2 regions of the Pedococcus sp. P2_E2 genome follow, and region 2 is predicted to be linked to the other one. Evidence: predicted binding sites of a transcription regulator. Region 2 holds the regulator's gene; the other holds the start of a gene.

Region 1 (15,024 bases), on a different contig from region 2:
ACGGGTATGCCTCCGCGCACCAGCGCGCGCGCCAGCGGCACCGCCTGCTCGACGGAGTCCACGACGACCACCGGGATGACCGGGGAGAGGTCGAGGATGTCCGCCTCGCTGTTCAGCACCGGCGTGGTCGGGGTGGCCGGCGCGCGCGCCGCGTCCCTCGTGGTCGCGGCCGCCGGGCTCGCGCCGGTCAGGGTGTTGGCGGTGGTCATCGGTTCTCCTCGTGGCTGACGAACGGGGCATTGTCGCTTCGGTCCCAGACGTGCCCGAGGCTGCCGAACACGTGGGCTCCCTCGTCGGCGCGGCCGACGGCGGCCCGCATGGACGCGAACAGCTCGCGCCCGGTGCCGACCCCCTCCGCGCTGACCCGCGGGGACGGGACCCGGGCGGCGAACTCGTCCTCGTCGACGAGGACGTCCAACCGGCCGGTGAGCGAGTCGACCCTGATGACGTCGCCGTCCTGGATCTTCGAGATCGGCCCGGCGTGCACCGACTCGGGGGTCACGTGGATGGCCGCGGGAATCGCGCCCGACGCCCCGCTCATGCGGCCGTCGGTGACCAGGGCCACGGCATACCCACGCTTTTGGAGGACTCCGAGCGAAGGGGTCAGGGCGTGCAGCTCGGGCATGCCGTTGGCACTGGGGCCCTGCTCGCGGATCACGACGATGACGTCGCGGTCGAGCTCGCGCCGGGAGAAGGCCTGGAGGAAGCCGACCTGGTCGGTGAAGACGCGCGCCGGCGCCTCGATGACCCGGTGCTCCTCCGCCACGGCCGACACCTTGATGACCGCGTGGCCCAGGCTGCCTCCGAGGACACGGAGCCCGCCGTCGACCGTGAACGGGTCGTTGGCCGGGCGCAGTACGTCCCGGTCGCCGGATTCCGTTGCCGCGTCGACGAACCCGAGCTGACCACCGATCAACACCGGCCGCTGGGTGTAGCGCCGCAGCCCGGGCCCTGCCACGGTGAGCACGTCCTCGTGGAGCAGGCCGTGGTCGAGCAGGGTGCCCACGAGGAACGGCGTGCCGCCGGCTGCATGGAAGTGATTCACGTCGGCGGGCCCGTTGGGGTAGATCCGGGCGATGGACGGAACCGCAGCCGACAGGTCGTCGAAGTCCTCCCACGTCAGGTCGATCCCCGCAGCGGCTGCCATCGAGATGAGGTGCATGGTGTGGTTGGTCGAGCCGCCGGTCGCCAGGAGGGCGACGACCCCGTTGACGACCGTCTTCTCGTCCACGACCTGGCCGATGCCGTACGGCGCGTCGGAGGAGGCGATCTCGGCGACCCGGGCCGTCGTCGCCGCGGTGAGCGCCTCGCGCAACGGGTCGTCGGGGTGGACGAACGCCGCCCCGGGCAGGTGCAGGCCCATGACGTCCATGAGCATCTGGTTGGAGTTCGCGGTGCCGTAGAAGGTGCAGGTGCCCGGCGAGTGGTACGACGCCACCTCGCTCGCGAGCAGCTCGTCGCGGCCGACCTCGCCGGCGGCGAAGGCCTTGCGGGTCTCGGACTTGTCCGCGTTGGAGCGGCCCGACGCCATCGGTCCGGCCGGCACGAGGGCGGTCGGCAGGTGCCCGAACGACAGGGCGCCGGCCACGAGCCCGGGGACGATCTTGTCGCAGACGCCCAGCATGAGGACGCCGTCGAACACGTCGTGGCTGAGCGCGATGGCGGCCGACATCGCGATGACGTCGCGGCTGAAGAGGCTGAGCTCCATGCCCGCGCGGCCCTGGGTGATGCCGTCACACATCGCGGGCACCCCGCCGGCGACGCGGGCCACGGCCCCGACCTCGCGGGCGGTCTGCTTCATGGCGGCGGGGTAGTGCTCGAACGGCGCGTGCGCCGAGAGCATGTCGTTGTAGGACGTGATGATGCCGAGGCTGACGCCCGTGTCGGCAGCCATGGTGGTCCGGTCGCTGCCGCCGCACGCGGCGACCGCGTGGGCGAGGTTGGAGCAACCGAGGTCGGTGCGTGCCGGGCGCAGGCTCAGCTCGGACGCGGCCCGGGAGAGGCGTTGCAGGTATGCCGTGCGGCTGGCACGGCTGCGGTCGGTCACCCGGGCGGTGACGTCGGCGACGACGGGGTGGATCGCGGGGTGGCTGGCGGGCGCCATGAGGCTCCTGAGGGGATTCGGCGGTCGGGGATGGGACCGCGCGAACGGCATCTTTGGCGCGCGCGTGTGATTCAGTTCACAAGTGTGACGGCGACCCGGGATCCGGCAATGGCCATCCCGGCATACGGACCGGTAGCCCCGCGAGTGACGGACGAGTGACGGATCAGCGCAGGTCGGTCAGGATGTCGGTCATGACGGACTTGATCGAACGGACCATCGAGCGGGTCGAGAACGTCATCTACCTCGCCGTGGCTGTGGTCCTGTTCGCCATCGCCGCCGTCGTGATCGGCAAGACCGTGCTGACCTTCGGGGACCTCGGCAGCGGCGGGGTCGTGGAAGTGGCCGCCGACATCCTCGACCTGCTGCTCCTCGTCTTCATCGTCGTCGAGCTGCTCTTCGCCGTGCGAACCACGCTGTCCCGGCGCGAGCTCGTGGCCGAGCCCTTCCTCCTCGTGGGGATCATCGCCTCCATCAAGGAGATCGTGGTGCTGTCGGTCAAGGCGCCGGACCTGCTGGGCAAGCCCGAGTTCGCCGACACGCTGCGGCTCATGGGGCTGCTGACGGGCACGATCATCCTGCTGGCCCTGGCGTCGTTCCTGTTGCGGCGCAAGGAGCGAGAGCCCAGCGAGGGCGCCAACTCCGGCCACGGCGACACCGAGGTGCAGACCGAGGCCCACCCGACCTGACCGCCTCAACCCCCGGAGTTCGGCGGACGTCAGGGCTGGCGGCGGGACAGTGCCCACGCGGCGGCGTCGTCCAGCGAACCCTGCGCCACCCTGCTGAAGACGAGCCGGTCGTGCAGCCGGTTGCGCCGGCCACCCCAGAACTCGACCTCGTCGCAGAGCACGCGGTAGCCGCCCCAGAAGTCGGGCACGGGCACGTCGTCCGCGTTCCCTCGGTCGGGGAACTGCGCGGCATACCTGTCGTAGGCCTGCTCGAGGCCGGCGCGACCCTCGATCGGCTGGGACTGTCGCGAGGCCCACGCGGAGATGCGGGAGGCCCACGGCCGTGACCCGAAGTAGCCGGCAACCTCGTCGCGGGAGACCTGCTCGGCCACGCCTCGGAACCGGATCGCCCGGAACATCGCCGGCCAGGTCAGCGCCGCGGCGATCCCGCCCGTGGCGGCGATCTCGAGTCCCTTGGTGGACTCGGTGCCGGTGACGAACCCCGGGCCGCGCTCGTCGAAGAACCGCATCAACACGGTCCGCACGTTGGGGCGTCCCTCGGCGTCGACGGTGGCGACCGAGAGGGCGTACGGCTCGGGAACGTCGGCCTGGACCTGCGAGCGCGCCACCGCGTCGTCGACCCAGCGCGTGGCCTGCTGCCACGCCGTGGGCGCGATGTCGGCCTCGGAGATTCCGTCGCCGCTGTAGTCGGTGCGAGCAGTGTCCATGGGAACAGTGTCCACGCGCCGTACGTCTCCCATGACACGGGACCAGGGGCCCGAGATTAGGGTGAAGGCCGGACCAGACGTCAGGGAGGCAGCATGCCCAGCAAAGGCAAGGCCGTCGGCAACCTCGTGAAGTGGGGCGTGAAGTACGGCCCCCACGTGGTCGTGCTGGCCCAGCAGGCCAAGGAGCCGGCGATGAAAGCCGCTCAGACGGCACTGGACCGGCAACGGGCCAGGCGCCGGGCGATCGAGCACGCGACGACGGTGCGTGAGGGCACCGTGCTCAAGACGTTCGACCCGCGAGCGGACCACAGCGAACCGGTGTGGGTGGTCTTCTCGGCCGACGACCCCATCGCTGCCCACCCCACCTCCACCACCCCGCTGGCCGAGCTGATCGCCAACAGCGACCTGTCCAAGCGCGTCCGCCCGGCGGACCTCCCCACCCCGGCCGCACGCCTCAAGCAGCTCCCCCGCCGCCGGAACGGACGATCGCGATGACGCTGCTGGCGCCGATGGCCGACGGGGCTCGGCGCCAGCTCGCCCACGCGCTGCGCTCCAGGGTCGCCGGCAGTGACGCCCAGGCCAAGGCCGAGCGCATCTGGGGAGCCGAGGGACCGCGCTGGTTCACGCCGGAGGACCCGATCTGGCGGGTGCACGCCGACGCCGCGATGTTCCCCGGCGGCATCCGGGCGCTCCTGCTGCAGTCGCTGCACCCGCTCGCCATGGCGGGCGTCGCCGGGCACTCGGGCTACAAGGGCGACCCGTGGGGGCGGCTGCAGCGGACCAGCGAGTTCCTGGCCACGACGACCTTCGGCACCATCGACCACGCAGAGGAACAGATCGCCCGGGTCCGGTCGATCCACGACCGGGTGCGCGGCAAGGCGGCCGACGGTCGCCCCTACTCGGCCGGCGACCCGCACCTGCTGAAGTGGGTGCACGCGACCGAGGCCGACAGCTTCCTCACCGCCTACCAGCGCTACGCCGTGTCGCCGCTGAGCGCTGCCGAGGCCGACCTCTACGTGCAGCAGGGCGGCATCGTCGCCAGCGCGCTCGGGGTGGTCGACCCGCCGACGACCGTGGCTGGGCTGCGCGCGACCATCGAGGGCTACCGACCCGAGCTCGAGTCGACAGCCGCGGCTCGTGAGGCGGCGCGGTTCCTGCTCGTCCACCCACCGTTGCCCCTGGCCGCCAAGCCCGGGTATGCCGCGTTGGCAGCGGGCGCCGTGGCGATGCTCCCGCGGTGGGCCAGGCAGCCGCTGCGGCTGCCGTGGCTGCCTGTGACCGAGCGGCTGGTCGGGCGCCCCCTCGGTGGGGTGGCGACGTCGACGGTGCGCTGGGCGATGGCGGACGCGACCGACGAACGCCGCCGCGCCGCCTTGCGCCGGGGCAGCTCCGTCTGACGGACGGGTTCCGCCGGCTGGCGCTGGCCGGAACAAGCGGTGTGCCGCGCGGCTGAGCCAGCCACGCGGCATACCTGCTGTTGGTGCTCCGTTGGTCGGTTTGCTCTGGTTCAGGCGAGCCGGCTGCGCTGGAGCAGTCGCAGTCCCACGAGGGCGAACGGCGAGAACCCGACGAGCACACAGGCTGCGGCGACGAGCGGGCTCGTTGCGCCGAAGACCATCAGCCCCGCGACACCGGTGACGATCAGCCCCAGGGTCCACCAGCCAAGGACCCCCGCACGGGCCAGGCCCGCCAGCAGGAGCAGCGGCCCGACCAGGCTGAGCGGCTCGGTGCCGTCCCAGAAGGGCAGCAGCGACCCGGTCTTGAAGCCGCGGAACACCTCGACAGCCTGCTCGGAGCTGAGGTGCGTGCCGGCGGAGGCGTTCCACCAGTCGCTGAGGACCATCCCCGATACGTTCGCGAACCCGATGGCGGTGGCGAGGGCTCCCGCGACAGCGAGGCGCAGGCCGCGGGCGCCGCGCACCAGGCTCGGTCCGGCGAGGATGCCGAGGGCGATCACGAGGTTGCCGTAGTGCAGGAACAGCGCCGAGATCTGCGTCATCGTCGTGTCCCGCGTCAGCGAGGAGATGTAGTCGGCGTCGGCCATGCTCTCCTGCGGCGGAGAGGTGAACATGCCACCCGCCCACAGCAGGGGGCCTGCGACGAGGGCGATCCCGGCGGCGACCGCCATCGCGCGACCGGGCGCCCGGCGCGGGTGGTCGGCGGTGGTCTCGTCGCGGGTGGTGCGGTCGCGGGTGGTGTGGTCGCGGGTGGTGAGCGAGGTCCGTGGGGTCGTGGTGGTCACGGTGTGTCCTTTTCGTGAGGTGGCCCGTGGGCCGTCGCCGTCTCTCGGCGCTGCACCAACGGTCCCGGCGGTCCCCCTCAGCGCAGATCCGTCGAGGGGGACCGTCTTCGCCTCCCCCTCGAGGCGGAGCTGGACACGCTGCCGCTCCTCCTCAAGTGGGATACGCGTGCTCGGCGGGCGCCCTACTGTTTTCGCCATGTCTCGAGCCGCCGCCCTCCGCGACCACCGCGTGGTGCCCGTCGTGGCCGCGGTCGCCCTGGGCCTGCTCGGTCTCGTGGAAGCGTGGTCCGATCCCCAGTTCCGGCCGCACTTCGGCGTCCTCGCCATCGCGTCAGGAGTCATCGCCGCCGGCTTCCTGGTGGCCGTCCGCTGGCCGGTTGCCGGTGCCGTCGTGGTCGCCTGCTTCTATCCCGTCGCCACCCTGCTCGGCGCCCCCGGCCCGGGTGGCGCCGGCCTCATCGCCTCGCTCGTGGCCATGGCGTACGCCGGCTTCGCGGCATCCCCGCGCACGTCCCGCATCGCCGCCGTCGCCTCTGTGGGGGTGTTCATCACCACCGAGGCCCTGCGCAACGGCCTGGGCTGGGACACGGTCTTCTTCCCCGTTGTGTTCGTGCCGGCCTGGTGGGTCGGCACCCTGGTGCGGCGGGAGCGCGAGCGCAGCCGCCAGGTCATCGCCCTCGCCACGGAGCTCGACGCGCAGCGCGAAGCCAGCGCTCGCGCAGCGGTGGTCGAGGAACGAGCCCGCATCGCGCGGGAGGTCCACGACTCGGTGGCGCACTCGGTCAGCGTCATGACGCTGCAGCTCGGCGGTCTGCGGCGCCAGCTCGACGCAGTGCTGGTCGACCACCCCGTGGAGCGCGACGTGATGCTGGGGCTCGAACGGCTCGGCCGTCAGTCGGTCGAGGAGCTCCGCGCCACCGTGGGCATCCTCCGCGAGCCGGGTGATACCGCCACCGGAGCCCCTCCCCCTGCGCTGGCCCGGCTCGAGGACCTGGTCGGCGACGTGCGCGCCACCGGCCTGGACGTGTCCCTCGAGGTGAGTGGCCCGCTGGACGGGCTGCCCAAGGCGCTCGACACCGCGGCATACCGGATCGTCCAGGAGGCGCTCAGCAACGTCCTGCGCCACGCACCGGGAGCTCAAACTGTCGTACGGGTCGTCAATGACGGCAACGTGGTTCGCCTCACCGTGACCGACGACGGGCGGGGCTCCGGTCGCTCCGGTGTCACCGACCGGGACACCCCCACCACCGCGGACGGGGCGTACGGCGGCCACGGCGGCCACGGCATCGTGGGCATGCGCGAGCGGGTGGACATGCTCGGCGGGAGCATCTCCGTCGGGCCGGTGCCCGGCGGAGGGTTCGAGGTCGACGTGCGGCTGCCGGTCTCGCGGGAGTGGCAGTGAGGGCGGGGTCGTGAGCATCCGGGTGCTGCTGGTGGACGACGAGGCGATGGTGCGTGTCGGGCTGCGCATGGTGCTGAGTGCCGAGCCCGACATCGAGGTCGTGGGAGAGATCGGGGACGGTGAGGCCGCCGAAGCCGCCGCGCTCGAGCTGGCTCCGGACGTCGTGCTGATGGACGTTCGCATGCCCAGGCTCGACGGGATCGAGGCGGCTCGCCGGGTGATGGCCGCCCGGCCGCAGACGCGCGTGGTGATCCTGACGACGTTCGGCGAGGACGAGTACGTCGAGGGGGCGCTGCGCTCCGGCGTCAGCGGGTTCCTCCTCAAGGTGTCGCCGCCGGAGCAGCTGGTGGCAGCGGTGCGGACGGTCGCCTCCGGGGGTGGTCTGCTGGACCCGTCGGTGACGTTGCGGGTCATCGAGCGGTTCGCCGGCGCTCCCACTCCGCGGACCGTCCGCTCCTCGGCGCTGGACGCGCTGACCGAGCGCGAGCGCGACGTGCTGACCCTGATCGCGAGGGGACTGTCGAACGCCGAGATTGCCGCAGATCTCTACCTCGGCGAGGCCACCGTCAAGACGCACGTGTCGAACGTGCTGATGAAGCTCAGGCTCCGCGACCGGGTGCAGGCCGTCGTGGCTGCCTACGAGCTGGGCCTGGTCGCGCCCGGGGGCCCGGGCTAGTCACCACTGGCGGTCGGCAGCGGAGTTTCGGGCGAGTGGCCGAAAGTTGTGCCCCACCGGGCGGCGCGGGCCGGGAGTTTCGGGCGAGTGGCCGAAAGTTGGGCCCCACCGGGCGACAGATGCTGCGGAAGGGTGACGGCTAGGCGCTAGGGCACGGGGTGGCGGGCGTCGTAGCGGACGAAGCCCGGCTGCAACCGGCCCAGCACGACGATGGCGAGCACACAGGCGAGGCCGCCGACGACCGCGGTCATCGCCTCGCCGATTCCGCTGGCGAGGAAGCCACCCGCCATCTCACCCAGCCTCGGCCCGCCCGCCACCACGACGATGAAGACGCCCTGCAGCCGCCCGCGCAGGTGGTCCGGTGTGGCGGCCTGCAGGATCGTCGTCCGGAACACGGCGCTCACCGAGTCCGAGGCGCCGGCCACCGCCATGGCCACCAGCCCGAGCCACAGCGCCGCCCCCTTGGACATCACCCCACCGGCCGCCAGCATGGCGGCCCCGAAGCCGGCGATGGCGAAGCCCCAGCCCACGATCGACACCAGGATCGCCAGGCCCTGACGACGCACGTGTCCGAGCCGGCCGGAGAAGAACATGGCGACGATCCCACCCACCGCCGCCGCCGCCGACAGCGCCCCCACCGTCTTGGCCCCGCCTCCGAAGATGATTGCGCCGGCAGCCGGGAACAGCACCCGAGGCTGGGCCAGCAGCATCGCGCAGATGTCGGCGACGAAGGTCATGCGCACATTGGGTCGCGTTGCCAGGAAAGCGAATCCGTCGAGAACCGACCGCAGTCCGGGCCGGCTCGGGGCTGCCCCCTCCTCAGGCTCAGGGGGCAGGGGCTGCAGCCGGGCCAGCCCCCAGAGCGCGGCTGTCGTGATGACCGCGTCGGTCGTGTAGGCCGCCTTGAAACCGCCCCAGTCGACGAGGAAGCCGGCCATGAGCGGTCCAACGGACATCGACGCGTTCATCGCGAACACGGACAAGGCGTTCGCCGCCGGCAGCAGGTCGCGCGGCAGGATCCGCGGGTAGATCGAGGTGCGGGCCGGTGACGAGACCGCGAACGCGCCGTTCCACAACGCCACCAACGCATAGAGCACCCACACGTGCGTGTTGCCGAGCCAGGCCTGAAGCGCGCACAGGATGCTCGAGACGAACGCCACCGCCTGGGCGATGAGGCCGACGGTGCGCCGGTCGAAGTGGTCGACGAGCGTGCCGCCATAGAGGCCCATGACCACCAGCGGCACCAGCGCGCAGAACCCCACGATCCCCACCGCCGCAGTCGATCTGGTGATCTCGTAGACCTGCAGACCGATGGCCACGACAGCCAGCTGCGAGCCCACGTTCGAGAGGGTGAACCCGACATACAGCCGCCGGTATGCCGCGTGGCTCCGTAGCGGGGTCAGGTCCAGGAGCAGCGGCACGAAGAGACTGTATGCCGCGTGGCCACGCTCGCGGCGCCGGGTGCCGTAGCGTCGGGCCCCATGGACCCCCGCGCCCGGATCGCCCTGCTCATCGACGCCGACAACTCCTCGGCGACGAAGATCGACCTGATCCTCAACGAGCTCAGCGCCTACGGCGAGACCAGCATCCGCCGCGCCTACGGCAACTGGACCAAGGCCGGGCTGCGACCCTGGGCCGACGTGCTGCATCCACGGGCAATCCGGCCGATGCAGCAGTACGACTACAGCCGCGGCAAAAACGCCAGCGACATGGCGATGGTCGTCGACGCGATGGCGCTGCTGTACAACGACCACCCCGAGGCGTTCGGGATCGTCTCGTCGGATGCCGACTTCACACCATTGGTCATGCACCTGCGCGAGAAGGGGGCGGCGGTCTACGGATTCGGCGAGCGCAAGACGCCTGAGCCGTTCCGCTCGGCGTGCACCAAGTTCCTCTTCCTCGACCAGCTCGCTGAGCCCGAGGAGGTGGGCGACGCGACCGCAATCACGGACGCTGCTCCCAACGGCACAGTCCTCCGCGAACCCGAGCCCGAACCCGGAGCCACAGGCCCCGCGAGCAAAGCGACGGCCACCAAGGCGACAACGAAGAAGGCAGCCGTGAAGAAGGCTGCGGCCCTGCGCAAGGGCGCTGCGGCGCCGGCACGCAAGACGACGACCGAGCTGCGCCAGGACGCGGGCCTGGTGCGGCTGCTGCGCAATGCCGTGTCCCGGGCCGCCGACGACGACGGCTGGGCCAGCGTGGCCGAAGTGGGCAACCGCATCTCGAACCAGTCGTCCTTCGACTCCCGCAACCACGGGTACGCCTCGTTGAGCAAGCTGATCAAGGCGACTGAGCTGTTCGAGGTCCGCACCAACGGCAACGCGATGTCCGTCCGCGACAAGCGGCTGGCCAGGAAGGCCTAGACAGAGCCCGCTCCACCGTCGAACCCGCCGCCTGCGCGGCGGTCAGCCGCCTGCGGACCGCGCAGCGAGGAACGCGCGGAGGCTCTCGAGCAGGATGCTGCGCGAGGGGCCGATCCACGCGAAGTGGCTGAAGGCTCCAGTCTCGACCAGCGTGCTGCCCGTGATGGTCGCCTCGAAGTCGAGAGCGTGCGTGAAGGCCGCTCCCCCGTCCGTTCGCGACGCGGTGACCAGCGTGGGCACGCTGACGGAGCGCTGGACCCGCTCACGCTCGGACGAGGACGACTCGCGACCCTGGGCGACGTCGAGGACGAAGCCCCTGCCCGAACCCATCGACAGCAGGGTCGCCCGCGCCTGCTCGCGCTGCTTGGGCGACCACTCGTCGAACCACTCACGGGCGGGCAGCGTGGACAGCTCGCCCATCATGAGTCGCAGTCCCCGGTCGGTCCGCACCATCGCCCTGGTCGCGGCCCACGTGGCCCGCTCGACCCGAGGGCCGAACACCACCGTGGCCATCGCCCGGTCCCGCTTCGTGTCGGGGAAGACGAGCCTCGACGGCGCGCAGCTGTGGAGGACGAGGCGGTCGGCGAGCTCGGTGGCGACAGCCGTGGCGAGCGCCTGCAGCCCGCCGAAGGAGACACCGACGACCGCGTCGAACCGACTGACCCCCAAGGCCGCCGCCACGTCGACGACGGCAGGGACGAACTGGGCGGCGGTCAGGTCGCCGACTCCGGTCGCGCCGTACCCGGGCCGGCTGACCGTCACGACCTGGAAGCCGAGCTCCTCGTAGACGTCCTGCCCGAGCGGAGTCCTCGCCGAGCAGTGGCCTCCCGGGAAGAGCAGGACGTGCCGTTCCGCACTCCCCCGTTCGGCACTCCCCCGGTCTGCGCTGCCCCACACGGCCACCTCGACCGGCCCGAGCCCGGTCCGGACCAGCGTGGCACCCGGGGCGGCCGTCCTGTTCACACGGCGAGTGTGGCCCGGCGGCTGAGCAGACGACTCCGTCATCGGGTTGAACTCCGCCGGCCGCGGGCAGACAGGCACTCCGCCCCGCTAGTCGGCGACCTTGATGCCCAGCTCGGCGGCGAGCGCGGGCCCGAGGTCGATCAGCTGCAGCGCCGAGACGGTCGCGCCCCGCAGTCCCGACACACCACGCGGGCCGGCCACCTCGGCCCCGGTCAGGTCGACGTCCTTGAAGGTTCCCTTGGTGAAGTCCGGCGACACCAGCCGCGACCCCTCGAACGTGACCGAGGTGAGCGTGGCGTCGGCGAAGTCGGCCTCCACGAGCTGGCAGTCGACGAAGGCGACGTCGCGAAGCCTGGCCCCACGCAGGTTGAGGAACTCGATCTTGCAGCCCTCGAACCGCACTCGGGACAGCTCCGCCCCGTACATCGCCACGGCACCGAGCCGGGCTCCCTGCACGAGGCAGTCGCTCCACGACGACTCGGCGAGGTCGACGCCCGCTCCGTGCACGGCATACAGGCTGGACTCGGAGAACCGCGAGCGTGGGGCGCGCAGCTCGCTGAGGTCGCACCGCTGGAAGGTGCACTCGAGGAATCGCGAGCCGCCCGCCGCGGACCCGGTCAGGTCCTCGGTGAACACCTCGCCGTCGTAGTCGGTGTCGGCTGTCAGCACTGCGCCATAGTGGCCCATCACCCCGACAGTGCAGAATGAACCAGCCAGTAGGTAACCGGGCGCCACACCAAGGTCGCCCCACCTTCCCCCCAAGGCCGAGAGGACACCGATGTCCGACAGCGACTTCAAGCCGGGCCTCGAGGGCGTCATCGCCTTCGAGTCAGAGATCGCCGAACCCGACAAGGAAGGCGGCTCGCTGCGCTACCGCGGCGTCGACCTCAAGGAACTCGTCGGCACGGTCAGCTTCGGGCAGGTGTGGGGTCTGCTGGTCGACAACGAGTTCGACCCGGGACTGCCGCCGGCCGAGCCGTTCCCGCTGCCTGTGCACTCCGGCGACATCCGGGTCGACGTGCAGTCCGCGCTGGCCCAGCTCGCCCCACTGTGGGGCTTCAAGCCGTTGCTCGACATCGACGCCGCGCAGGCCCGTGAGGACCTGGCCCGCGCCTCGGTGATGGCGCTGTCGTTCATCGCGCAGTCCGCCCACGGGCAGGGGTCACCCATGGTGCCGCAGCGTCGCGTCGACGAGGGGCGCACGATCGTCGACCGGTTCATGATCCGCTGGCGCGGCGAGCCCGACCCCAAGCACGTCGAGGCGATCGACGCCTACTTCATCTCCGCCGCCGAGCACGGCATGAACGCCTCGACGTTCACCGCGCGCGTCATCGCCTCGACCGGGGCCGACGTGGCCGCGTGCCTGTCCGGCGCGATCGGCGCCCTGTCGGGCCCCCTTCACGGTGGTGCCCCGTCGCGCGCACAGCACATGATCGAGGGCGTGGAGCGCAGCGGTGACGCCCGGGCCTACGTCAAGGGTGTGCTCGACCGCGGTGAGCGGCTGATGGGCTTCGGCCACCGCGTCTACCGCGCCTACGACCCGCGCGCGGCCGTGCTGCGCGACACCTGCGAGCGCCTCGGCGCGCCTCGCTTCACGGTGGCCCTCGAGCTCGAACAGGCTGCCCTGGCCGAGCTGCGCGAGCGCCAGCCCGACCGGGTGCTGGAGACCAACGTCGACTACTGGGCCGCGGTGCTGCTCGACTTCGCCGAGGTCCCCGGCGCGATGATGACCCCGCTGTTCGCCGCGGCGCGCACCGCCGGCTGGTCGGCGCACATCCTCGAGCAGAAGAAGACCGGTCGGCTGATCCGGCCCAGCTCGCGCTACATCGGCGACGCTCCCCGCGGCCTGGAAGCCGTCTCCGGCTACCGCGCCTGACGCGTCGTCCGGCGGCGCGCCGAGCCTGATACGTGGTTGCAGAAAACGAAATGGGCCTGCACGAATGCGCAGGCCCATTTCGCATTTCACGGCGGGGTATGCCGCGTTGCTAGGCCAGCGGGCGGCCTACCGTGCCTTGGTGGTAGTCCGGGTGGTGGACCTCACGTCCCACGCCTCGGGACGGGATGAGACACTGACGCCGTGACCGACACTGCCGCCACCGCGACGCCCACCATCCCCGCCGACCTGCTGCCCAAGGACGGCCGCTTCGGCTCCGGGCCGTCGAAGGTGCGCCCCGAGCAGGTCGAGTACCTCGCCGGACTGGGCACCACCCTGCTCGGCACCTCGCACCGCCAGGCTCCGGTGAAGAACCTCGTGGGCGCCGTCCGTGAGGGGCTGTCCGACCTGTTCAGCCTGCCCGAGGGCTACGAGATCATCCTCGGCAACGGTGGATCGACCGCGTTCTGGGACATCGCGGCCTTCGGCCTGGTCCGCGAGCGCGCGCAGCACCTGGCGTTCGGCGAGTTCTCCGCCAAGTTCGCCAGCGTGACCAACAACGCTCCCTTCCTCGGCGAGTCCACGATCATCAAGGCCGACCCGGGCAGCCTCGCCACGGCCCGCGCCGAAGCCGGCGTCGACGTCTACGCCTGGCCGCACAACGAGACCTCCACCGGGGTGATGGCTCCCGTCAAGCGCGTCGAGGGTGCCGACGAGGGCGCGCTCGTGCTCATCGACGCCACGTCCGGCGCCGGCGGGCTGCCCGTGGACGTGGCCGAGACCGACGTCTACTACTTCGGCCCGCAGAAGTGCTTCGCGGCGGACGGTGGCCTCTGGCTGGCCGCCTTCTCCCCCGCCGCGCTCGCCCGGGTGGACGAGATCGCCGCGTCCGGCCGCTGGGTGCCCGACTTCTTCAGCCTGCCGACCGCCGTGTCCAACAGCCGCCTCAACCAGACCTACAACACCCCCGCGCTGGGCACCCTGGCCCTGCTGCGCTCGCAGATCGACTGGATCAACGGTCAGGGCGGGCTCGAGTGGGCCGTCAAGCGCACCGCCGACTCGAGCGGACGCCTCTACGACTGGGCCGAGCGCACGGCATACACCTCGCCCTATGTCACCGACCCGGCCGCCCGCTCGCAGGTGGTGTCGACGATCGACTTCGCCGATGAGGTCGACGCGGCCGCCGTCGCCAAGACGCTGCGTGCCCACGGCGTGGTCGACGTGGAGCCCTACCGCAAGCTCGGTCGCAACCAGCTGCGTGTGGCGACGTTCCCCGCTGTGGACCCTGAGGACGTGTCGGCCCTTATTGCGTGCATTGAGCACATTGTGGGCTGATTTACTCCCCAGTAAGCCCTCTGCGAACGACGCTCGCGCGTAACCTCGGCTCCAGACCCTCGTTGAACCTCACATAACCCCTGGGGTGGGACACCGCAAGGTGGACAACGATGTCGAGGAGCCGAACGATGACACGCACGACGCGACTGCCGTGGCGCAAGATCGCAGGAGGTGTGCCCGCGCTCGCCCTGATCGGCGCCGGAGTGGCGCTGGCGGCCACCGGTGGTCAGCCCGCGACCGACATCGTTGCCGACAACACCCCCGTCGTCACCGTGCCCGGCGAACCGATCACCGGCCTCGACGCCCCGCGGCTCCCCGAGCTGCCGGCACCCCCGGAGGCCGAGCCCACCCCGTTCGCCCAGTCGGCCGGCCTGCCTGCCTCGATGAGCGCCAACGGCATCCCTGCCGCTGCCCTCGAGGCCTACCGTCGTGCCGCCACGATCGTCGACGCCGCCGACGCCGAGTGCCGCATCGACTGGGCCCTGATCGCCGCGATCGGGAAGGTCGAGTCCAACCACGGCCGCTACGGCGGCAACGGCATCGACCGCGACGGCACCGTGCGTCCCGGCATCTACGGCATACCCCTCAACGGCCAGAACAACACCGCCGCGATCAGCGACACCGACGGCGGCTCGTACGACCGTGACGTGACCTGGGACCGCGCGGTCGGCCC
Region 2 (15,024 bases):
GGCGTGCTCGTCTCCGAGAAGGTCAAGCTCAACCTGGACATCCAGCTCACCAAGGCTGCCTGACCCAGCGCTTCACACACAGACTGACGACGGGCCGGTTCGGGGGAACCGGCCCGTTCGTCATGTCCGGGCCCCTCAGGGGCGCAGGAGGCGGGCGGCGTCGACCGCGAAGTAGGTGAGGATGACCTGGGCCCCGGCGCGCCGGATGGTCAGCAGCGACTCCATCATCGCCCGGTCGCGGTCGATCCAGCCGTTGGCCGCGGCCGCCTGGATCATCGAGTACTCCCCCGAGATCTGGTAGGCCGCCACCGGCACGGTCGACACCGCCGCAGCGGCTGCCACGATGTCGAGGTGCGGCCCGGCCGGCTTCACCATGACGATGTCGGCGCCCTCGACGATGTCGAGCTCGAGCTCGCGCAGGGCCTCGGTCGCGTTGGCCGGGTCCTGCTGGTAGGTCGCCCGGTCACCCTCGAGCGAGGACTGCACGGCCTCGCGGAACGGGCCGTACAGAGCCGAGGTGTACTTCACGGCATACGCCAGGAGAACGGTGTCGGTGTAGCCCTCGGCATCGAGCGCCGCACGGACGTGGGCGACCTGGCCGTCCATCATCCCCGAGAGCCCGAGCACGTGGGCGCCGGCGCGGGCCTGCGCGAGGCCCATCGCGGCATACCGCTCGAGCGTGGCGTCGTTGTCGACCCGTCCGTCCTCGGACAGGACCCCGCAGTGGCCGTGGTCGGTGAACTCGTCGAGGCACAGGTCGGCCATCACGACGAGCCGGTCACCGACGGCGTCGGCGACGGCTCGGAGCGCCACGTTGAGGATGCCGTCCGGGTCGTCGGCGCCGGAACCCACGGCGTCCTTGGCCGTCGGCACGCCGAAGAGCATGAGCCCGCCCAGCCCCGCGTCCGCCGCCTCACGTGCGGCGACCACCAGCGAGTCCAGCGTGTGCTGGACGACGCCCGGCATCGCCGAGATCGGCTGCGGCTCGTCGATGCCCTCGCGCACGAACACGGGCAGCACCAGCTCGGCCGGGTCCAGCCTCGTCTCGGCGACGAGCCGGCGCATGGCCACCGACTGCCGCAGCCGACGGGGCCGGATCACCGGCCCCACCGGCTGCGAGTGGTCAGTCATGCGGGACGGCTACTTCGCCCGGCGGCGTGACGCCGACTTCTTGGCGCTGGGACGCACCACGGGCTCGCCCGCCTCCGCGGCAGCGGTTGCCAGCCCCAGGCCGTAGTCGGCCAGCGCGTCGACGAGCGAGTCGGACGACGCCTCGGGCGCGAGGACGTCGACCCGCAAGCCGTGCTCCTCGGCCGTCTTGGCCGTGGCCGGACCGATGCACGCGATGACCGTTGACGGGTGCGGCTTGCCGGCGATGCCGACCAGGTTGCGCACCGTCGAGGACGACGTGAACACCGCTGCGTCGAACTGCCCGCCCTTGATGGCCTCACGGATGTGGGCGGCCGGCGGAGCGGCGCGCACCGTGCGGTATGCCGTGACGTCGTCCACCTCCCAGCCCATCTCCTGGAGGCCTGCGACGAGGGTGTCGGTGGCGATGTCGGCGCGCGGGAGGAAGACCCGGTTGATGGGGTCGAGCACCTCGTCGAACGGCGGCCACTCCTCGAGCAGCCCGTTGGCGGACATCTCGCCGGACGGCACGAGGTCGGGCACGATGCCCCACTCGCGCAGCGCCGCGGCGGTCACGCCACCGACCGCAGCGATCTTGAGCCCGGCGAAGGCCCGTGCGTCGAGCCCGAACTCCTCGAACTTCTCCCGCACGGCCTTCACGGCGTTGACCGAGGTGAACCCGATCCACTCGTAGCGACCGGTGACCAGGCCCTTGACCGCACGCTCCATCTGCTGGGGCGTGCGCGGCGGCTCGACCGAGATCGTGGGGACGACCTCGGCGGTCGCACCGAAGGACTCGAGCCGGGCGATGGTCGAGCCGGACTGCTCCTTGGTGCGGGGCACCAGGACGTTCCAGCCGAACAGCGGCTTGGTCTCGAACCAGGACAGGTTCTCGCGGAGAGCCACGGTCGTGCCGACCACCGCGAGGGCGGGGAACTCCAGGGTCTTCATGACCTTGGCGACCTCACCCAGGGTCGTGACGCGGGTGGCCTGACGGATCGTCGTGCCGCGCTCGGTGAGGGCTACCGGGCTGTCGGCTGACCGACCCGCCCCCAGCAGCTTGCCCAGCGCGACACCGAGGTCCTCGGGCTGGCCGAGCAGGACCACGGTGACCGAGTCGGCCACCGAGGCCGACCAGTCGACGTGCCGGTCGTTGGCGGAGATCACGTGCACGGCCGGCGAGCTGCTCGACGTCAGCGGGATGCCCGCGTAGGCCGGGACGGCCGAGACCGCGCTGACCCCGGGGACGATGTCGAAGCCGATGCCGGCCTTCTGGCAGGCGAGGGCTTCCTCCGCGAGGCCGTTGAAGGTGCCCGGGTCGCCGTCCATGAGCCGGACGACCAAGCCGCCGGTGGCGGACTTGGCGGCCTTGACGACGAGCTTGGCCCTCATGGCGTGGGTCAGTGGCTGCCCGTGCTCGCCGTGGCCGGCGTCGATGATCTCGACGTCCGCACGGCAGTAGCGGGCAACGACGTCCTCACGAGCCACCTGGTCGATGACGACCACGTCGGCTGCGGCGAGGAACTCCAGGGACCGCACGGTCATGAGTCCGGAGTCGCCGGGGCCGGCGCCGACGAAGGCGACGCGTCCCGGGACCCGGCTCTGACGAGGGGTCTGGTGGGTGGTGGGCTGGGTCGAGCGCGTGGGGCTCACAGTGCACGCTCCGTGCTGTCGTGTTCTGGGTGGCGGTCGGGGGCGGCGAGCGGAGCTGGTCCGTTCGCCTCGGCTGGGTCTGGTGTCAGTCCGTCGGTGACGGCGCTCGAGGGACCCGTGCCGGGCGGCACCGGTCGGGCAGGGGGGCGGTCCTCGGGTCCCTGCAACAGGTCGGCGCCGTCCTCGAGCAGCACGGCGGCGAGCCGGCGGCCGAGGGCCTCGCCGTCGTCGACGCCGCCCACGAGGGACCGGCGCAGGTCGAACGACCCGTCGACGGCACCGACGAAGGCACGCAGGGACAGCTCGAGCCCGTCCTCACCCTCGACGATCTCGGCCAGCGCTCCGACCGGTGCCGAGCAGCCGGCCTCGAGGGCCGCGAGGACAGCACGCTCGGCCGTCACGCACGCGCGGGTGTCGGGGTCGTCGAGGACCTCCAGCGCGGCGCGGGTGATGTCGTCGTCGGCCCGGCACTCCACGGCGAGTGCACCCTGGCCGGGGGCGGGCAGCATCTGGAGGGGGTCGATCGCCTCGGCGACCTCATCGAGCCGCCCGAGCCTGGCCAGACCCGCGCGAGCCAGCACGACGGCGTCGAGGGCGCCGTCCCTGACCAGCCCGATGCGGGTGTCGACGTTGCCGCGGATGTCCTTGAACGACAGCCCGAGCCCGAGGGCCGCGAGCTGGGCCACGCGCCGCGGCGAGCCGGTGCCGACGACCGCGCCCTCGCCGAGCTCACCGAGGGTGCGACCGCCCGAGGAGACCAGCACGTCGCGCGGGTCCTCACGGACCGGGAGGGCTGCCACGACCAGACCGGGCTCGGGCGTGGTCGGCAGGTCCTTGAGCGAGTGCACAGCGAGGTCGACCTCACCCGCGAGCAGGGCGCGGCGAAGGGCGGCCGCGAACACCCCGGTCCCGCCGATCGAGGCGAGCGAGGCGGTCGACGTGTCTCCCTCGGTGACGATCTCCACGAGCTCGACCGCATGACCCCGGGCGCGCAGCAGGTCGGCCACCCCGGTGGACTGGGTCGTGGCCAGGGGGCTGCGTCGGGTGCCCAGACGCAGGGCGAGGGGTGCGGCGGCAGGTGCGCTCACGGCATACCTCCACGCTCTGGCGGGGGCACGGACGCGATGACGGCCTCGCCGGGACGCAGGTCGAACAGCTCACGCAGGGCCTGCGCGTAGTCGGCGCCCTCACCGCCCACGGCGCGTTCCTTCATGCGGACCGTCGGGGTGTGCAGCAGCTTCTCGACGATGCGGTGGACGGCGAGCTGGACCTCTGCCCGGGCGACGTCGTCGAGGTCGGGGAGCCGCTGGTCGAGCCGGTTGAGCTCGCCCGCGACGACGTCGGCGGCGTGCGACCGCAGCGCCGCCACGGTCGGTGCGACGGTCTCCGCCGCCCGCGAGGTGAGGTATGCCGCGACCTCACCGATGACGAGGTCCGCCACCTCGCGCACCTGGGGCGGGGTCTGGCCTCCGGAGAGCTCCTCCCCCAGCGCACCCAGCCCGGCGAGGGTGACCCCACTCAGGGAGGCGACCTCGGGGGCGACGTCGTGGGGAAGGGCGAGGTCGACGTAGGCCTGCGGGCGCCCGGCGCGGGCCACCTGGGCATCGCCGGCGGTGGCGAGGTCGACGACCACGCCGGTCGACCCGGTGCAGGAGATGACGACGTCGGCGCCGGCCAGGGCAGCCGCCAGGTCGTCGAGGGGGCGAGCCGTGCCGCCGGTGCGCTCGGCGAGCCGAAGCGCCTTGGCCAGCGTCCGGTTGACGATCGTGAGCCCAGCGGCGCCGCGGCGCGAGACGGTCGTGGCGGCCAGCGAGCTCATGCCTCCGGCGCCCACGACGAGGACCTTGAGCCCGGCCAGGGACCCGAGCTCGCGTTCCGCGCGGGCCAGGCCGGCCTCGACGAGGGAGACGCTCACGGCGTCGATCCCGGTCTCGGTGTGGGCGCGCTTGCCGACGCGCAGGGCCTGCTGGAAGAGGGTGTTGAGGGCGGGGCCGGCGTGGCCGTACTTCTGCGACTCGCGCAGGGCAGAGCGCATCTGGCCGAGGATCTGGGCCTCACCGACCGCCATCGAGTCCAGGCCACAGGCGACCGTGAACGCGTGCGCGATCGCGCGGTCCTCGTAGTGCACGTAGAGGTGCTCGCGCAGCTCGTCGCGACCCACGCCGGTGACCTCGGTGAGCGCGTCCGAGATGTCGGTGACCGCACCGTGGAAGGTCATCGACTCGGCATAGACCTCGGTGCGGTTGCACGTGGACACGACGATCGCCTCGGAGAGGTTCTCGCGGCCGGTGAGGCCGGCGGAGAGCGCGCGGCGGCGGTCGGCGTCGAGCGACATCGCCTCGAGGAGGGGCAGCGGCGCGGTGTGGTGGGACAGGCCCAGGATGACCAGGCTCATCGGCTGACCGCCTGGGCCACGTGGTCGAGCGAGCCGGCCGAGACCTGGTCGAGCGCGCCCTCGGCGGCCAGCGCCCTGCGCTGCTCGTGGAAGGCGAGGATCTGCAGCTCGGTCGAGAGGTCGACCTTGCGGACGTCGACGTCGTCGGGCACGACGAGCACGCACGGGGCGAAGTTGAGGATCGAGCGCACCCCGACTGCCACGAGCTGGTCCGCCACGTCCTGCGCCGACGCGGCGGGCGTCGCGATGACGCCGATCGCCAGGCCCTGGTCGGCCACCAGCGACGCGAGGGCGCCCATCGGCTGCACGGTGATCCCGGCTATCTCCTGCCCCAGCAGGGCGGAGTCCTGGTCGAGCAGGGCGACGACGCGGAACCCGCGCGTGGCGAAGCCGCTGTAGGCCGCGAGCGCGTGGCCCAGGTTTCCCATCCCGATGATGGCGACCGGCCAGTCCTGGGTGAGGCCGAGCTCGCGGGAGATCTGGTAGGCGAGGTGGTCGACCTCGTAGCCGACCCCGCGCACGCCGTAGGACCCGAGGTGGGACAGGTCCTTGCGGAGTTTTGCACTGCGGACGCCCGCGGCGGAGGCCAGCTCCTCGGAGGACACCGACGTGATCCCGCGCTCCGCGAAGCCGGTCAGGGCTCGGAGGTACTCGGGTAGCCGTGCGACCGTGGCGTCGGGAATACCCCGACGGGCGCTCGGGTCGGCAGACACAGTCTCTTCCGGCTCCTTCTCATCACGGGCAGTCCGCGCCTGGCTGGAGCGGATGGGAGCCCGGCCAGATTACGCTTTTGTGAACGGATGCACAAAGTCACAAGCGTCCGTCTCAGGACCCGCGTGATCCACGTCACTTCGTGCTCGTGAGCGCGCTCCTCAGCCGGGTCTCGTCGACCCGCCAGTAGTCGTGCTGGCCCCCGTCCACGAAGGTGACGGGGATCTGCTCCCAGTACTGCTCGTTGAGTGCCGGGTCGTCCTCGATCGACAGCTCCACCCAACCCACCCCGAGGTCGGCGGCCACGCGCTCGATGACGGCCCGCGCCTCATCGCACAGGTGGCACCCCGGTTTGCTGACCAGGGTGATGCGCACCTCGGCGGGCGTGGGGGTTGCGGACACACCCCGAGCGTATGCCGCGTGGGCCCAACGGCCGCTTCCCGCCGCCGCTCGCGGTAGCGGGCGCCTCACCCGCCCCACGGGGCTCGCTGGACACCGCGGCATACCGAGATGTGTCGCAGGTCTCCTGACAATCTGGCAGATATCGGGGAAACTGTCCGATCAAGGAGGCCCCGATCCGGATTCGTGCACCACGCAGCGCCGCGAGACGACTCGCGGTCCCTCGTGCTGCCCACTGGGCCGGAGACCAGGGTCCGCTCTGGGCAACGAGCCGCCCGGCCTTCGGTTACGCCACGGTGGGCGACCACGGCATGGGAGCGGCCACGGCGGACTTCCTCGGCACCCTGCGAGTGCTGCTGAGCCTCGCCGGCGAGGCCGGCACGGCCGGCACCCTGTCGGGAGGTGGCCACGAAGGTTCAGGCGGCGGTTCGGCTGCGCGCGCCGGCTTCGGGCCGGGTGAGGCGCCCCAGGACTTCGAACGCATCTCCGCGCTGGTCGAGCTGGCCCAGCGTGGCGACGCCGAGGCGTTCGGGATGCTCTACGAACGCTACGTCGACGTCGTCTACCGCTATGTCTACGTGCGGGTGGGAGGCAAGCAGCTGGCCGAGGACATCACCTCGGAGACCTTCCTGCGTGCACTGCGCCGGATGGACTCCTTCTCCTGGCAGGGCCGCGACATCGCGGCCTGGTTCATCACCATCGCGCGGAACCTGATCACCGACAACGCCAAGTCGGCTCGCTTCCGCATGGAGGTCACCACCGCCGACATGCTCGACGCCGACCGTCGCGTGGACGCCCCCGACCAGGAGGTGCTGGACCGGCTGCGCGACCAGCGCCTGCTCGCCGCCGTCAAGGGTCTCAAGCCCGAGCAGGCCGAGTGCGTGGTGCTCCGGTTCCTGCAGGGACTGACCCTCGCGGAGACCGCCAAGGTCCTCGGCAAGTCCGAGGGCGCAGTGAAGCAGCTCCAGCTGCGCGCCGTGCGCGCCCTGCACCGGGAGCTCGCCGATGTCGACATCTGAGACCCGCAGGTTTCGCTACGTGGCGACGCGTAACTTCCGGCATCGCACCTCGTTCTCAGCACGACACACGTTCGGTGACAACACGCTCACCGACCACATGACCGGGACATCATGACCGGGGACACCGCAGGGCTGGGGAGGGAGAAGCCGACATGCCAGTACTGAACCGTTCGGCAGACCGTTTCCAGCGCGCCCTCGAAGGCGAGCGGATCACCGATGCCCACCTCGTCGAGCTCGTCGAGACCAGCCGCCACCTCGTGGACCTCGTCCCGACCATCCCGGCTCCGGACACCGCCTTCGTCACCACGCTGCGCGAGCGGCTGATGGCCGAGGCCGCACGGATGCCCGCGCCCAGCCCGGTCGCCGCCAAGGCCGCGGCCGCCCGTCGTGCCGCCTCCCGCAACACCCCCGTCGTGGTCCTGGTGGGTCGTGGCCTGCCCCGCCTGGTCGCCGGCGCCGCCGCCTCGGCGCTGCTCGTCGGCGGCATCGTGGGCGCGGTCTCCCGCAGCGCGGTGCCCGGTGACGCGCTGTACCCCGTGAAGGGCTGGCTCGACGGCGTGGCCGTCCGGCTCGCCGACAACGACTTCGACCGCGGCCAGACCTACCTGTCCCAGGCCCAGGGACACATCTCCGATGCCCGTCAGCTGGCCGAGGCCGACCGCGAGGACCCCACGGACGTCGACGTCGCGCTCGAGGGTGCCATCGACACCGTGCGCAAGGGGCGGCAGGCGCTCGACACCTCCTATGCCGCGACCGGCAACCCCCAGTCCCTGCTCGCCATGCGCGACTTCACGGAGCGGGCCCTCCCTCAGGTCGACGCCCTGAAGGCCGAGGTGCCCGCCCCATCGCTGCTGACGCTCGGGCGGCTCGAGGCCCTGCTGCGCGACACGCAGGAGAGCACCTCGCGACGGATCGCTGCCTGCGGCAGCTCCTGCAGCTCAGACCTCGCCTCGACGATCGGCCCGGGTTCGCTGCCCGGCGCCACGACCACCTCGGGTCCCTCCGCGTCACCGACCAGCGGCGCGTCCGGTGGCATCACCGTGCCCAGCACCGCCGTGACGGCACCGGCGGGCGGCGTGCTGCCCGGCGGCTCGAGCGGCTCCGGAGCGGTCGTCGGAGGCGGTGGCGGCAGCGCCAGCCTGTCGACGGGCGGCGCGAGCGTGCGCCTGCCGACCGTCAGTGCTTCGGTGCCGGGAGTGCCCTCCGCCAGCGCCACCGTGCCGCTCCCCTCGGTGTCGCTCGGCACCGGAGGCGGCAGTGTCGCGGTCCCGAGCAGCACCCTCGGCCCGGTCACCCTGCCCGGCGTCACGGTCACGCTGCCCTCAGTCACGCTGCCCTGAGTCACGCTGCCCTCAGTCACGCTGCCTGATCCAGCCCCGTGGGGCCAGCTCCCGTCAGAAGAAGACGGAACGGCGCTGCATGAGCAGGGAGTAGAGCGTCTGCTGGATGGTCTCGCGCACCTGGTCGGTGAGGTCGAAGACGAGCATGGGGTCGTCGGCGGCGTTCGGCCCCAGGTCTGCGGTCTCCACGGGTGCGCCGAACTCGATGATCCACTTGCTGGGCAACGGGATCAGCCCGAGCGGGCCGAGCAAGGGCCAGGTGGGCGTGATCGGCGCGTAGGGCGCCCCCAGCAGCCGCGCAACGGTCTTCATGTTGCCGATGATCGGGTAGATCTCCTCGGCGCCGACGATCGAGCACGGGATGATGGGCGCGCCCGTCTTGAGCGCAGCGGAGACGAAGCCGCCCCGCCCGAACCGCTGCAGCTTGTAGCGCTCGCTGAACGGCTTGCCGACTCCCTTGAAGCCCTCGGGCCAGACCCCGCACAGCTCGCCGCTCGACAGCAGCCGCTCGGCGTCGGGGTTCGCGGCCAGCGTCGAGCCCGACTTGCGCGCGACCTGGCCGACGACGGGGGTCTGGAAGACCAGGTCGGCACCCAGCATCCGCAGGTGACGGTGCGCAGGGTGCTCGTCGTGGACGGCCACCTGGGTCATCAGCGAGTCCATGGCGACCGTGCCGGAGTGGTTGGCGACGACCAGGCCGCCGCCAACGGTCGGGATGTTCTCGATCCCGCGGACCTCGACGCGGAACCACGACCGGTAGAGCGGCCGCAGGATCGGCAGGTAGAAGTGTCTGGTGAAGTCCTCGTCGAAGCCGAACTCGTCGACGGTGTAGTCGCCCGTCACCCGACGCCGCACGAACGACAGCAACGAGGCGATGTGGCGCTCGACGTCGTCCGACGAGATCCCCGCCGCCTCCGAGGCAACCCGGACCGCAGCGATGCCCGCAGTCAGCAGCTCCTCGACTCCCGGCGCGATGCTGCGAGAGGTCGCCGGTTCCGGCACGTCAACCGGCACGACGGTCTCGTCCGTCACCGCCTTGAGGGTGCGCACCTTGGCGTCAGGGGTATGCCGCTCTCCTGACGTGGCCGCACCCGTCACCTCCCGAGGTGGCCGGGCGGGCTTGGCGGCCTTGCTGGGCTGGGTCGTGCGGGCGCCGGAACGGGACACCGCCTTGCGGCTTGGCACCGCCTTGGCCACCGGGCTCGGGCGATGTTTGCCACTGGCCGTCGAGGGGGTGGTCGCCGAGGCGGCCGATGCCGACGCAGATGCGCGTGCGGGAGCGGGAGCTGTCGTGGGAGCGGCAGCTGCGGGGGCAGCCGGGGTGGTCGACGCGAGCAGGGGCGTGCTGCGGCGCTTGGCGCGTTCCCCGGATGCCCTGGCGGCGCCCGCTGCGAGGGCGCCCTTGCGCGCGGTGGGTTTCGCCGGCTTCTTGGGCGTCGAGGCCATCAGTCGTTCCTCCCTGCAGCCCACACGTGGCTGATCGCGCCGGCGGCACTCTCCGCGGCGCCGGTGACGGCCGACCCGAACATCCCGGCCCCCGGGATCGCCGAGCCGACCCCCTGCGCATAGTCGGCGAAGGCAGCCCGCGTGGTGTAGTCCGGCTCGTACCCCAGCACCTCACGCATCCGTCGGGTGTCCAACCCGCGACCGAAGGCGAGGAACTGGATCTGGTCGCTGCTGAAGTCGGCGAGCCCGGACCGCTTCACGAGGTTTCCGAAGATGCCCGCAGCGGGCATCGGCACGGGGATGATCGGCCGGCCGGCCATGCCCGCCGCCTGGCTCACGGTGATGACCCCGTCCCCGGCGATGTTGGTGATGCCCGTGCTCGGGCCCGTGGTGGCGAGCAGCAGCGAGCCGATCGCGTCGCTCTCGTGCACGAACTGCAGGCGGGCGTCGTAGCCGAAGGGCACCGGCACGACGGGCAGGGCGAAGTAGTCGGTCAGGGACGTGCGGATGCCCCGACCGATGATGTTGGCGAAGCGCAGCATGGAGATCTCGACGTCGGGACGGCGACGCGAGAAGCCGCGGACGTAGCCCTCGACCTCGACCGAGTCCTTGCCGAATCCCGCTCTGGGCAACGACTTCGGGCCCATGTCCTCGGTGAACATCGCAGGGTCGCGCGGGCTGGAACCGTAGATGGCCGCGGACGACTTCACGACGAGACGCTTGATGCTGGACGCCTTCTGGCACGCAGCGAGGAGCTGCATCGTGCCGATGACGTTGATCTCCTTCATCGACGTGCGGCCACCGGCGCCGGTCGGCGTCGCGATGACGTTCATGTGCACGACGGTGTCGACCTCGGACTGCGCGATGATCTTGCCGATCATCGGGTTCCGGATGTCAGCGCGGACGAACTCGGCCCGGCCGATGTCCCCCGGCGGGGGGATGACGTCGACGCCGATGACGCGCTTGACGGTGGGGTCCTGGGTCAGGGCCCTGGCGAACTGCCCGCCGAGGTAGCGGGAGACACCCGTCACGAGGACGACCTCAGCCACGATCCCTCCCGCGGGGTCCGATGGTCGCGAGGCTCGCGACCCGTGCCAACCCTACCGAGAGCCGTGCCCCGGCCGACGGGAGTGCGCCTTCCGTGGACGCGTGCCTCGTCACACTTTCGGACTGCCGCACTCATACCCCCGCTCAAGACAAAAGGCCCCCGCTCAGCGGGGGCCCTCGATCACTTCTTGTTGCGACGCTGGTGGCGCGTCTTGCGAAGGAGCTTGCGGTGCTTCTTCTTCGCCATGCGCTTGCGGCGCTTCTTGATGACAGAGCCCATGGTGTCCTCTTGATCGTGGTCGGTGTTGCCGGACGGGGCAACGAACCAACGCACCACGCCGAACTGTGGACGTCACTCTAGCGGCCCGCGACCCTGCAACCCAAACCCACGTCCAGGCAAGGCCCCCGAGGCGCACGTGGCGGGGATCCGCCACCACGAGGGCGTCAGCCCGACATGACCAGCCAGTAACCACTCGTGGGGAGCCCTCGTTGTCAGGCCACCCGGGCCAACGAGGGCCCGCAGAGCGCAGGAGACGTCGACCATGTCCCGCAGGCACCCCTCTGTCAGACCACTGGGAATCGGGGTGTGCCTGCTGACCGCGGCGGCCACCGCCCTCCCCCTGTCCACCGCGTCCGCCGCCCTTCCCGGTGCACCGGTCCTCCCCGCGCTCGGCGACACCGTCGACGCGCTCGGCAGGACCCTGGACACCCGGGCGGTGAAGGACGCCGTCGTGCCCACGACGTCGGCCCGCAACGCCGCGTCCGCCCTGCTCGCCAAGGCCGGCAGCGGCACTCGTGCCACCTGGGACGAGCGGTTCGGCACGCTTCGCTCGGTGCGCACTGACGGTTACCTCACGTCGGCGACCACCGGCACCGCCGTGGACGTCGCCCGTGGCTGGCTGCGCACCAACGCCGCGGCCTTCGGGCTCACGACCGCCCAGGTCGACTCGCTCGCCGTGGTGCGCGACCACGCCCTGCCCACCACCGGCACGCACGTCGTGGACTTCGTCCAGACCGCCGACGGCGTCGCTGCTGCGCGCGGAGGGCGGCTCAACGTCGCCGTCACCAAGGACGGCAGAGTCCTCTCGTATGCCGGCGACCCCACCCCGGGTGCGAACCTCACCGGCGGCTGGGCGCTCGGCGAGGCAGCCGCGCTGCTGAAGGTTGCCGGTGGCCTCGCACCAGACGTGTCCTACGCCCCCAAGGCGAGCGGCACCCAGGCCGGCTACACCACCTACGCGGCCGGACCCTTCGGCGGACCGTCGTACGTCAAGAAGGTGACCTTCGGGACCAAGGCCGGCCCTGTCGCGGCATACAAGGTGTATTTCATCAAGAGCCCGCAGGAGGCCTGGGAGGTCGTCGTCGACGGCACCACCGGGCGCACCCTCTACCGGACCTCCGTCGTCGACTTCGAGGGCGACCCGCAGGGAACGGTCTACGACAACTACCCGGGCGCGGCCAAGGGCGGCCAGCCACGGCAGCAGTCGTTCGGGCCGACGACGCAGTCGCCGAAGGGCTGGGTCGACCCGACCGGGCTGCTCGGCACCGGCGTCACGACCTACGGCAACAACGCCGACACCTACGCCAACTGGTCCAACTTCATCGGGCCGGTGGACAACGCCCCGCGCCCGGTCGCCCCGACCGGGAACTTCAGCTACACCTACACGAACCAGTGGGCGGCCACCAAGGGGCAGACGGTCCCCCCGTCCTACGCCGAGGACCTGAACCCCGCTGCGACCAACTTGTTCTTCCAGCACAACAGGATCCACGACGAGTACTACGACCTCGGGTTCACCGAGACCGCCGGAAACTTCCAGCTCGACAACGGGAGCAACGGCGGCAACGGCGGTGACCCGGTCCGCGGGCTGGTCCAGGCCGGTGCCGCGTCCGGTGGCAACCCGACCTACACGGGCCGCGACAACGCCTACATGCTCACCCTCGACGACGGCATCCCCCCGTGGAGCGGCATGTTCCTGTGGGAACCCATCGACGACGCCTTCGAGGGGCCCTACCGCGACGGCTCGTTCGACATGAGCGTGATCCAGCACGAGTACACCCACGGCCTCTCGACCCGTTACGTCGCGGGCGGCAGCGCGCTCGGCTCGCAGCAGGCGGGGTCGATGGGTGAGGGCTGGTCGGACTGGTACGCCCTCAACCACGGCTTCAAGACCGGGCTGCTCACCCAGCCGATCGTCGGCGACTACGTCACCGGCAACCCCACGCGGGGCATCCGCAACTGGAACTACGACCAGAACCCGACCACGTTCGGGGACATCGGCTACGACCTGACCGGTCCGGAGGTGCACGCCGACGGCGAGATCTGGACCGCGACCCTGTGGGACCTGCGCAAGGCCCTGGTGGCTCGCTACGGCGCCACCCAGGGAGCCGAGGTCGCCGCCCGCCTGGTCACCGACGGAATGCCGCTGACCGCACCGGACCCGAGCTTCCTCGACGCCCGTGACGGCATCCTCTCCGCCGACCTCGACCGCTACCACGGTGACAACACCGACCTCATCTGGTCGGTCTTCGCCAAGCGCGGTGCGGGCGCCGGTGCCCACTCGAACACCGGTGACGACACCGACCCCACCCCCGCCTTCGACCACCCTTCAGCGGCCAAGAACGGCACGGTCGCGCTGACGCTCGTCAACGCGACCACGGGTCAGCCGATCAACAACGCCAAGGTGATCCTCGGTCGGTTCGAGGCCAGGGTCACCCCGCTCGTCCGCACCGGCTCCGCGGGCGGCGCCAGTGTCAAGGCGCTCGCAGGCACCTACCCGCTGACCATCCAGGCACCGGGGTTCGGCGTCCAGACCATCGACGCCTTCGCCGTGACGGCAGGACGCAACACGGCCAGGACGATCAAGCTCGCCCCCAACCTGGCCTCCACGGCCGCAGGTGCGCAGATCGTCAACGTCTCCAGTGAGGACGACGGAGCCCCCGCCAAGTTCGCCTTCGACGACACCGCCGCGTCGGTGTGGTCCACGAAGCCCGGCGCCACGGCATACAACGCAGGCCCGGACCAGCGGGTGACGGTGAAGCTCGCGGCTCCGGCCACGGTCAGCAGCCTGCGCGTCAGCGCGTTCAAGGCCACCAACGCCTCACGTTTCGTCGCCCTGAAGGACTTCACGGTCCAGACGTCGACGGACGGGGTCAGCTGGACCACGGCCCGCACCGGTGGCTTCGCGTATGCCGCGCCGCGGCCCACCGCGCCGGACCTCAACTTCGCGACGTTCTCACTGGCGAAGCCGGTGAAGGCGGGCTACGTCCGGTTCTTCATCGACTCGGTGCAGGGCAACACGTCGACGTCGGCCCAGGTGGCGGACATCGAGGTCTTCGGGGCCGGGGCGACCGTCGCCAACGGCTCGGTCACGCCTGACCCGGCCTACACCGACTCGGGCACGATCGTCGCGCCCAACCCGGCTGCGGGCGACCCGACCGGTCTGCAGAACGTGTTCGGCGTGACCGGCACCGAGATGAACACCGCGTGCACGTTCCCGCCGGCCAGCCAGGGTGCCGACGGCTGGGTCACGAAGTTCCCGCTCGGGTTCTCCGACGGGCTGCACTCGGTCTCGGTCAAGGGCACCAGCGACGCGGACGCCACGGTGGGCCACGACCTGGACCTGTACTTCCTGGACAGCGCCTGCCAGCTGACGGGCTCTGCGGCGACGTCGGCTGCTGACGAGTCGGCGGTCATCCCGCCCGGCTCGGTCTACCTGGTGACCCAGCTCTACACCGGGGCGAACGTGAAGGTGGACGTCACCGCGGTCGACAACCGCTGACCGCTGCTCCGCCCGCGTCAACGGACAGGGTGGGCCGGGACTTCTCGTCCCGGCCCACCCTGTCGTCGTGCGGTCAGCACCAATCAGGCGGTGTCGACGTAGGACGT

Evidence for each region. Region 2 encodes Rex, which represses fermentation and respiration genes when NADH is low (regulators of the CRP and FNR family bind a similar motif). Its sites were predicted from a motif close to CTTGTGAANNNNTTCACAAG; they were not measured.
Region 1: the regulator Rex is predicted to act here: its motif matches at 2,168-2,187, upstream of edd (phosphogluconate dehydratase).

What each region holds. Positions count from the first base shown of each region.
Region 1 is NZ_JBFUEM010000003.1:226,154-241,177, forward strand. Features, by position in the region: gene eda (bifunctional 4-hydroxy-2-oxoglutarate aldolase/2-dehydro-3-deoxy-phosphogluconate aldolase) at 1-209, opposite strand, end outside; gene edd (phosphogluconate dehydratase) at 206-2,104, opposite strand; gene AC1DWR_RS09350 (phosphate-starvation-inducible PsiE family protein) at 2,296-2,790, shown strand; gene pdxH (pyridoxamine 5'-phosphate oxidase) at 2,820-3,497, opposite strand; gene AC1DWR_RS09360 (hypothetical protein) at 3,591-3,992, shown strand; gene AC1DWR_RS09365 (oxygenase MpaB family protein) at 3,989-4,894, shown strand; gene AC1DWR_RS09370 (hypothetical protein) at 5,005-5,739, opposite strand; gene AC1DWR_RS09375 (sensor histidine kinase) at 5,936-7,141, shown strand; gene AC1DWR_RS09380 (response regulator) at 7,152-7,817, shown strand; gene AC1DWR_RS09385 (MFS transporter) at 7,964-9,238, opposite strand; gene AC1DWR_RS09390 (NYN domain-containing protein) at 9,299-10,180, shown strand; gene AC1DWR_RS09395 (alpha/beta fold hydrolase) at 10,223-11,143, opposite strand; gene AC1DWR_RS09400 (pentapeptide repeat-containing protein) at 11,231-11,830, opposite strand; gene AC1DWR_RS09405 (citrate synthase 2) at 11,922-13,019, shown strand; gene serC (phosphoserine transaminase) at 13,221-14,351, shown strand; gene AC1DWR_RS09415 (lytic transglycosylase domain-containing protein) at 14,480-15,024, shown strand, end outside.
Region 2 is NZ_JBFUEM010000008.1:127,357-142,380, reverse strand. Features, by position in the region: gene AC1DWR_RS17605 (YceI family protein) at 1-63, shown strand, start outside; gene hemB (porphobilinogen synthase) at 136-1,131, opposite strand; gene AC1DWR_RS17595 (bifunctional uroporphyrinogen-III C-methyltransferase/uroporphyrinogen-III synthase) at 1,141-2,781, opposite strand; gene hemC (hydroxymethylbilane synthase) at 2,778-3,869, opposite strand; gene AC1DWR_RS17585 (glutamyl-tRNA reductase) at 3,866-5,176, opposite strand; gene AC1DWR_RS17580 (redox-sensing transcriptional repressor Rex) at 5,173-5,889, opposite strand; gene AC1DWR_RS17575 (glutaredoxin family protein) at 6,023-6,289, opposite strand; gene AC1DWR_RS17570 (sigma-70 family RNA polymerase sigma factor) at 6,598-7,305, shown strand; gene AC1DWR_RS17565 (DUF5667 domain-containing protein) at 7,458-8,645, shown strand; gene AC1DWR_RS17560 (lysophospholipid acyltransferase family protein) at 8,700-10,091, opposite strand; gene AC1DWR_RS17555 (NAD-dependent epimerase/dehydratase family protein) at 10,091-11,140, opposite strand; gene AC1DWR_RS17550 (30S ribosomal protein bS22) at 11,320-11,418, opposite strand; gene AC1DWR_RS17545 (M36 family metallopeptidase) at 11,723-14,917, shown strand; gene AC1DWR_RS17540 (helix-turn-helix domain-containing protein) at 15,001-15,024, opposite strand, start outside.